4 regions of the Bradyrhizobium sp. STM 3561 genome follow, and region 3 is predicted to be linked to each of the others. Evidence: predicted binding sites of a transcription regulator. Region 3 holds the regulator's gene; each other region holds the start of a gene.
What was found. Region 3 encodes LexA, which represses DNA repair genes until DNA is damaged. Its sites were predicted from a motif close to TGTTCNNNNTGTGTTCNG; they were not measured.
Positions count from the first base shown of each region.

Region 1: P6U28_RS27490 (ribonuclease T2 family protein) is a predicted target of LexA. The motif match lies at 1,150-1,167, and genes of this name have one in related genera.
Region 2: recA (recombinase RecA) is a predicted target of LexA. The motif match lies at 1,223-1,240, and genes of this name have one in related genera.
Region 4: P6U28_RS34575 (DNA recombination protein RmuC) is a predicted target of LexA. The motif match lies at 813-830, and genes of this name have one in related genera.

Region 1 is NZ_CP120695.1:5,796,484-5,798,685, forward strand. Features, by position in the region: gene P6U28_RS27475 (DUF3617 family protein) at 1-108, opposite strand, end outside; gene P6U28_RS27480 (hypothetical protein) at 153-446, opposite strand; gene P6U28_RS27485 (hypothetical protein) at 631-1,092, shown strand; gene P6U28_RS27490 (ribonuclease T2 family protein) at 1,212-1,904, shown strand; gene P6U28_RS27495 (23S rRNA (adenine(2030)-N(6))-methyltransferase RlmJ) at 2,093-2,202, shown strand, end outside.
Region 2 is NZ_CP120695.1:4,117,014-4,119,215, forward strand. Features, by position in the region: gene recA (recombinase RecA) at 43-1,131, opposite strand; gene P6U28_RS19685 (hypothetical protein) at 1,725-1,895, shown strand.
Region 3 is NZ_CP120695.1:3,110,130-3,112,331, reverse strand. Features, by position in the region: gene P6U28_RS14595 (hypothetical protein) at 1-147, opposite strand, end outside; gene lexA (transcriptional repressor LexA) at 700-1,401, opposite strand; gene glp (gephyrin-like molybdotransferase Glp) at 1,577-2,202, opposite strand, start outside.
Region 4 is NZ_CP120695.1:7,305,913-7,308,114, reverse strand. Features, by position in the region: gene fmt (methionyl-tRNA formyltransferase) at 1-31, opposite strand, end outside; gene def (peptide deformylase) at 164-691, opposite strand; gene P6U28_RS34575 (DNA recombination protein RmuC) at 862-2,064, shown strand.

The DNA of each region.
Region 1 (2,202 bases), 2.7 Mb from region 3:
CATCTCCCAAAGACCGGCCTTGCGCACCGGCAGGTCATCGGCACTGGCGCTACCTGCCGACAACGCGAGGCAAAGCGTCGAGCCGAGCAAAGCGAGTTTGCGCGTCATGTGGGAAGCTCCCGGCCAACAGATTGCGGCGTTTCGACAACGCCTCAGTAGAGCGTGCGGATCGGCCGATCGGCGGCGCCATAGGGCACCCAGCGGCAGGAGAACGAGATGTAACCGCCCTCATAGGCCTGCACGCCGAGGAATTTCGCGACCTTGCCGTAGCGTGCGCAGTGATCGACCGCGACCTGCCGCGCGTCGACCTGGGTCGCCATCGAATAGGCGATGATGCCGCCGGTGTCGTTGCCCTTGAACGGAGGCACCGGAAGGATATCGGCGCGCGCCGACTGGCTCGCCATCAACCCCAAGGCAAGAAGGCCCGCGGCCGCAATGATTCGCATTCCTGTCACTCCAATTTGTTAGCGGCAGTTTACGGTGCCGGGATGGAAGTGAAAAGAACCGAAGGCCAGTTGGCCGCGACGTCTTGGTCAACTCCTGGCGAAGTGTTGCCGCGCTGCACTTGACCTCCCCCGGCCTTCGCGGCACCGTCCGACCTTCGCAAGACCTCAGCTGTCTGGATTGATCATGCGCGCCCCCTCCTCGAAATCGCTCCGCTTCGCCGCCGTGCTCGGCCTCATGTTCGGGGCACTGTCGCTCGGCGAAGCCAAGGCCGCCAACGGACTTGAGCTGAATTTCTGGCTGAGCGGCCCGCGCTACGACGGCGCCGTTGCCGATTGCGACAAGGCGCTGCCGACGATCGCCACCCAGTTCTGGGAGAAAGAAAGCTCGTTCTGGAATTCCTCCTTGAAGATCACCGGCTTCTCGGCCGTTCGCGAGGTCGCGTTCCGCCCCTGGCAGTCCGATAACATTCCGCGCCGCTATTGCACCGCTGACGCCATGCTCAACGACGGCAAGGTGCGCAGGGTGCATTTCTCGCTCATCGAGGACGGCGGCTTTGCCGGCTACGGCAACGGCGTCGAGTGGTGCGTGGTCGGGCTCGATCGCAATTGGGCCTACAACCCGGCCTGCCGCGCCGCCAAACCCTGATCCGAAGAGCGCCTGATTCGGGCTGATCGGCCGGCGCACGAGAGCGGCTCCAAATTTTGTTCTTGAAATGTTCCAACCGCCTGCTAGGCTGCGTGCACAGTCTAGTTGAGGGCGTCGCCATGTTTCATTCCAGATTGCGTTCGTTGTCCCGTCTGATGATCTCGCTGACCCTTGCTGCCGGGTTGGCAACTCTCGCCGGCGGTGCGAAGGCCCAGGACAAGCGGCAGAACGCGCCCGGCGAATTCGACTTCTATGTGCTTTCGCTGTCATGGTCGCCATCGTTCTGCGAGGAAGCGGCAGAACGCGGCGGCCGGTCACAGATGCAATGCGGCGGACGGCCCTACGCTTTCGTGGTGCATGGGCTGTGGCCGCAATATGAGAACGGCTTTCCGGAATACTGCCAGCGGCCGGCGCCGCGGCTGAATCGCAGCATCGTCTCCTCGATGCTCGACCTGATGCCGGCGCCGGGCCTGATCTTCAACGAATGGGACAAACACGGCACCTGCTCCGGGCTCGAAGGCCGCAGCTATTTCGAGACGATCCGCAAGGCGCGCGCCGCGATCAAGATTCCGCCCGAATATCTCGATCTGTCGCAGGCCAAGACCGTGGCGCCGGCGGAGGTCGAGGAAGCCTTCATCAAGGCCAATCCCGGTCTCAGCAATGCCGCCATCTCGGTCACCTGCAACCGGACCCGGCTCTCCGAGGTCCGCATCTGCCTCAGCAAGGACCTGCAATTCCGCGCCTGCGACGAGATCGAGCGCCGCGCCTGCCGCCGCGACCAGGTGACGATGCCGCCGATCAGGGGCGGGTAGCCCCGCTCTTGTGGCCGGGATTCAGCGCACTACGCCGCGAACCGCGGCGTAGTGCGCTGCTGATCTGAGGCCCAATACGAGAAAGAGCTGGGTCCCGGCTCAGCGGCGCAGCGTTACGCGCTGCACCGCGTCCGGGACATGTGATCGTGCCTCTTTGCTGAAGCGATCACGTAGCGTAGTGCTGTTTCATGAACTACCGCCACGCCTTCCACGCCGGCAGCTTCGCCGATGTCATCAAGCACATCGTGCTGGCGCGCATCCTCACTTACTTGCAGGACAAGCCCGCGGCGTTCCGCGT
Region 2 (2,202 bases), 1.0 Mb from region 3:
TCCTCAGCGCCCGCTCCTCGCGAAAAACTTTCGCGTTAGGTCCTACTCCTCCGCCGGCTCCTCGCCATCGGCGTCACGCTCCGGCGTACCGGCGAGAATCTGCTCGGCGATCAGGCCGGAGTTCTGGCGGATCGCGGTCTCGATCTTGGCGGTGATGTCGGGGTTGCCCTTCAAAAACGCCTTGGCGTTCTCGCGGCCCTGGCCGAGGCGCTGGCTGTCATAGGAGAACCAGGCGCCGGACTTCTCCACGATGCCGGCCTTGACGCCGAGATCGAGGATCTCGCCCATCTTGGAGACGCCCTCGCCGTACATGATGTCGAACTCGACCTGCTTGAACGGCGGCGCCAGCTTGTTCTTGACCACCTTGACGCGGGTGGTGTTGCCGACCACCTCGTCGCGCTCCTTGATCGCGCCGATGCGGCGGATGTCGAGACGGACGGAGGCGTAGAATTTCAGCGCATTGCCGCCGGTCGTGGTTTCCGGCGAGCCATACATCACGCCGATCTTCATGCGGATCTGGTTGATGAAGATCACCATGGTGTTGGACTTGTTGATGGAGGCCGTCAGCTTGCGCAGCGCCTGGCTCATCAGGCGGGCCTGCAGGCCCGGCAGCGCATCGCCCATCTCGCCCTCGAGCTCGGCCTTCGGCACCAGCGCCGCGACCGAATCGACCACCATCACGTCGACTGCGCCGGAGCGCACTAAGGTGTCGCAGATCTCCAGCGCCTGCTCACCGGTGTCGGGCTGCGAGATCAGGAGCTCGTCGATGTTGACGCCCAGCTTGCGGGCATAGACCGGATCGAGCGCGTGCTCGGCGTCGATGAAGGCGCAGATGCCGCCCTTCTTCTGAGCTTCCGCCACCGTATGCAGCGCCAGCGTGGTCTTGCCGGAAGATTCCGGCCCGTAGATCTCGACGATGCGCCCCTTGGGCAGGCCGCCGATACCGAGCGCGATATCGAGCCCGAGCGAGCCGGAGGACACCGCCTCGATGTCCATGGACCGGTCGTTCTTGCCGAGCTTCATCACCGAGCCCTTACCGAACTGGCGCTCGATCTGAGAGAGCGCGGCGGCCAGAGCTTTACTCTTGTCCATGGAAGATCCTTCGACGATACGCAGGGCAGTTGCGGACATTGGGTCGTGCTCCTTATGGCGAGGATTCGCTAGGGGGACAAACGATTGAGAGGCGGGCCGGCGATAAAAACAATGTACCCCATTTGTTCCAGGTTCGCAATATGTTCTTTTGCGATCTTGACTCGGAAACTCTGATGCTGCCTGCAAAACAGACGAGAATATTGAACGTCTTGCAAATCTGACGGATGGGCTAACCTCTCACAACGAGTCCAGAGAGACTGGCGCATAACGGACTTTCCTAATCCGCCTCTGCGGGTGTCGGATATCGAACAGACTATTCCGGAGCTATCAGCCAGAGTGACAGTATCCGGGATTTTGCGATTCCCTCCCGGGGCTGGACCAACGTCGCCCGCCGTATTGCAAGCGGGCGACGTTGTTGCTGTGGGGGTGTCCTAGTCTGCCCTCGCGGGTGCCCTAATTAGGACAGTACCCGATTGGGCCCCCCCTCAATGCCACCGACGGCGCTCGATCCGTGACCCGCATCAAGAACGCGCGGCCGGCGTGTCGTCATCTTTCCGTAATCCTACGGCACCGAACCTTTTCGCGGTCTCCGGCTTCTGGGGGATGGGACCGCAACTCTGGGGATCGTAACCATGACCGACGACAACACGCACAATGATGCGATCAGGCGCAATCCGCTGCTGGAGGCAGCGCGCGAGGAGATGGTGAAGTTCGAGCGCAAGGAAAACGAATTCCGCAAGAAGGACCGTGAAGAGCGCGCCGCCGAGCTCCATCTTCCCCTGAACGAGATCAAGATCCACTAGGCTCCGCCAGGACCGGCCTCCGGAGCGCCCCGCCCCGCGGTGGGGCGGCAGGCGGCCGGTCCAAGGGGGATCGCCAGATCTCGATCCGGCCTCGCGCGTCGGGCTGCATGGTCGAAAAGACGGGCGCGCGGACACTTAAGGTATCTAAATACTACCAGCAAGCTATTGGCAGATCAAGGAAATTTCCCAGCACCCTACTGTGCATGGGGTTGTTTTCCAATTTTTTGAAAGTCGCGCTGTGCCCACCGCCGTCCATTGGAAGGCACGGCCTCCATTCCACGGCGGGCGTACCCCTCTACAGCACCGC
Region 3 (2,202 bases):
CGTTCCCGGCAGCAGGCAGACCGCGACGGAGAGATCGGCTTCAGAGGCGAAGCCGCGTGTCGAGGTGCCGCGGAAGGTTGTCGTGACGATCGTCTCGCCGACTTCGGCAGGGCGCGTCGCGACGGCATGCAGGCTATAGTCACACATCGGGTGCTCCTCATGCGAAGATAGCAAGCCGCACCTCTCTTGGAGGCGCAGGCCTCTATCAGGGTGAAGCATACAACGTTCTGCTCGGTTGTGGGCAAATCTGCGGCTGGGCTTCGCGAGCCGCGATCACATTATCTTTCCCGGATTCGATAGGAACAAAGCCGACGCCTGTGCATTCGAACGGCGCCAATGTCAGCGCCCCGCGGGTGCTGACCGGCTCGCTTATTGCCGGCTCGATTGCGGAGAGCTGCGCATCACATTCCGCGCGTCGCGAATTCGTACTGGCTCGATTGCTTGCGCACATGGCGGTGCGACTGTGTGGCAATGGCCTGCGACGCTGATGCTGCGATCAGCGCTGCAATGATTGTCCATGAAACATCTGGCGGGTGGCGTCTCCTCGAAGCTGTGGCCGCGAAGCGATGTTGCTTCGTGCGGCGTGCCGAGGATCTCGCACCGGAAAAAGGACCGGATAGTCTGAGCAGAACCGGAAAGACCATCCAGCCAGAGCGGAAAATGATCCGCTCCAAGAGGTGTCCAACGACCGCAGACCGCTCAGTACTTCCGGTAGAGCCCGATCAGCTTGCCCTGAATCTTCACGCGGTTTGGCGGAAGAATGCGGACCTCGTAGGCGGCATTGGCTGGCTCGAGTGCGATCGAGGCGCCGCGGCGGCGGAAGCGCTTGAGCGTGGCCTCCTCGTCATCGATCAGCGCCACCACGATGTCGCCGGTATCGGCGCTCTCGTTGCGCTGGATCAGCGCCATGTCGCCATCGAGGATGCCGGCCTCGACCATCGAATCGCCGCGCACTTCGAGAGCGTAGTGCTCGCCCGCGCCGAGCATGTCGGGCGGTACGCTGATGGTGTGGCTGCGGGTCTGCAACGCCTCGATCGGCGTGCCGGCCGCGATGCGGCCCATCACGGGCACCGCGACGGGACGCTCGCCCTCGTCAACAGGCGGGCTGGAGCTCGCGCGCACCTTGCCGAGATTGCCCTCGATGACGCTCGGCGTGAAGCCGCGGCGATTGCCGGCAGCGGCCTGGAGTTCGGGCAGCTTGATCACCTCGATGGCGCGGGCGCGGTTGGGCAGGCGGCGGATGAAGCCGCGCTCCTCGAGCGCAGTGATCAGGCGATGAATGCCTGACTTCGAGCGCAGGTCGAGCGCATCCTTCATCTCGTCGAAAGACGGCGGCACGCCGCTTTCCTTCAGACGTTCGCTGATGAACCGCAGAAGCTCGTATTGTTTGCGCGTCAACATCTCGACCAAAGTCCCCCGGTTGATGTCGTTCGATTCCGAGACGATGAATTCAGCGATAAGCCGCTACATCCTCGAAACAAATCATGAACGGACACTATATGTTCGATATGTGTTCCGCAACTGCTTAATTTACGGTGAACGGGGCAAATCTCGCGGAATGCGTGTTCCGTGCAGCTCAGACGGGGAGCCGCAGCACCTCGCAAGGCGTGCCGGCCTCGGCCTTCGGCGCGAACGGCGCGCGTACGAGAAGTACCTGTGCCGCAGCGAGATTCGCAAGCAGAGAGGAGTCCTGATGGCGGACGGGAAGGGCGACGAGCGTGCCGTCGCCGCGCAGTTCCAGTCGCGCACGCAGATAATCCTCGCGCTGGTCATTGGCCCCGAGATCGCGGCCCAGCACGGCGCATTCGCGGCGATGATGAATCACCGAACGGCCTGACAGGGCGCGAATCAGCGGCACCATGAACAGGAAGGCGCACACGTATGATGACACGGGATTGCCGGGCAGGCCGATCACGCGCATGGCGCCGAGCCGTCCGTGCATCATCGGCTTGCCGGGCCGAATCGCGATCTTCCAGAACGCCATCGAGATGCCTTCGCCCTTCAGCGCCTGCTGAACCAGATCGTGATCACCGACCGATGCGCCACCGGTCGTGATCAGGATGTCGGCGCCGCTCTCGCGAGCGCGGCGGATGCCGGCGGAAGTGGCCTCCAGCGTGTCGGCGGCAACGCCGAGATCGATGGTCTCGGCGCCCTCGCTGCGGGCGAGCGCGTGCAGGGCATAGCCATTGGAATAGACGATCT
Region 4 (2,202 bases), 4.2 Mb from region 3:
GCGTGCCCATGAAGATGAGGCGGAGGGGCATGTGGCTGCGTTCGGTGAGAGCTCTGGTTCTCCGTCATGTCCGGGCTTGTCCCGGGCATCCACGGTCTCGGCGACAAAGCAAGCAAGGCGTGGATGGCAGGGTCAAGCCCGGCCATGACGACGTGAGAGAGGCCTATTCCGCCGCGCGTTTGGCGGCTTTCTCGAACTTCTTCATGACGCGGTCGCGCTTCAGCTTCGACAGATAGTCGACGAACAGCACGCCGTTGAGATGGTCGATCTCGTGCTGGATGCAGGTTGCGTAGAGGCCTTCGGCGTCCTCCTCATGCACCTTGCCGTCGAGATCGGTGAAGCGCACGCGCACCTTCGCGGGGCGCTCGACCTCCTCGTAATATTCGGGGATCGACAGGCAGCCCTCCTCGTAAGTGGAGAGTTCCGCGGAGGAAGCGAGGATCTCGGGATTGATGAAGACGCGCGGCTCGTGCTTGGTCTCGCCGCTCTCGTCGCGCTTGGCGAGGTCCATGGTGATCAGACGCAAAGGCTGCGCGACCTGGATCGCAGCGAGGCCAATGCCGGGCGCGTCGTACATGGTCTCGAACATGTCGTCGGCAAGCTTGCGGATCTCGGCCGTGACCTTCTCGATCGGCTTGGAGACCAGGCGCAGCTGCTTGTCGGGCAGGATGATGATTTCTCGTAGGGCCATGGCGGCGATTTAAGCTGCGCGCCGGGTGCGGTCAATGCGGCCAGGAACCCCGTTAACCCTCCGCTGACCAAAAGCTTCAGGTTTCGTTGACCATAAAAGGTAGGGAGTTGTTAACCGCCGACGTTCCCTCTTCGTTCGTGCCCGACCGCGAATCGGCTAGAAGGGCTGGCATGAACGAGATCATTGTCATGCTCGGCGACTGGCCGGTGCGCACCGTCGATGCGCTGATCGGCTTCGGCGCCCTGGTCCTCATCCTGCTGGTTGTGATTGCGGTGGTGATCGCGCGCTCGGGGCGGCGCGGCGCGGAACTCGCGATGGCGCACGCGATCCGGGCCGACGAGCTCGAGGAGCGCCTCAGCGAGGTGCTGCGCGCCCAGAGCGAAGCCTCGGGCCGGGTCGACGCCATGACCCAGGCGCTGGCCGGCCGGCAGGCCGAGATGGCGCGCGCGGTCAACGAGCGGCTGGATTCGGTCACCCACCGCGTCGGCCAATCCATGGAACATTCGACCCGCAACACCATGGAGAGCCTGCGCGCGCTGCATGAGCGGCTCGGCATCATCGACAGCGCGCATAAGAACCTCACCGACCTCACCACCCAGGTGACCACCCTGCGCGACGTGCTCGCCAACAAGCAGTCGCGCGGCGCCTTCGGCCAGGCGCGGATGGAGGCGATCGTCCAGGACGGTCTCCCCAAGGGCTCCTACGAGTTCCAGTTCACGCTCTCGACCGGCAAGCGCCCGGACTGCGTCGTGTTCCTGCCCGACCAGCGCCCGCTCTGCATCGACGCGAAGTTTCCGCTGGAGGCGATGACGGCGCTGCACGACGCCCGCACCGACGAAGAGCGGCGCGTTGCTACGCAACGGTTGCGCGCCGACGTGATGAAGCATGTCAGCGATATCGCCGAAAAATATCTCGTCACCGGCGAGACCCAGGAGATGGCGCTGATGTTCGTGCCGTCGGAATCGGTCTATGCCGAGATCCATGACGGCTTCGACGACGTGATCCAGAAGGCCTATCGCGCCCGAATCGTGCTGGTGTCGCCCTCGCTCTTGATGCTCGCGATCCAGGTGATGCAGCAGATCATGAAGGATGCGCGCATGCGCGACGCCGCCGACCAGATCCGCACCGAGGTAATCAAGCTCGGCGACGACCTGGGCCGCCTGCGCGACCGCGTGCTGAAGCTGCAAAAACATTTTGCCGATGTGAACGAGGACGTCCGCCAGGTGCTGATCTCCGCCGACAAGATCGAAAAGCGCGCGGGGAGAATCGAGGAGCTCGATTTCAGCAAGAGCGATGCGGCGGCGGAGGGCCCGCGGCTGGTCGCGACGGCTGCGCCGGAACTGTTTCCGCGGAAGCTCCAGGCGGGGGAGTGAGATTAGGGCACACTGTCATGCCCCGCGAAGGCGGGGCATCCAGTACGCCGCGGCGGCTGTGATTGAACCGAGACGCTGGTGATTACTGGATCGTTTGCCTTCGCGGACGATGACACCGAGAGGGCGACGACAGCTCCT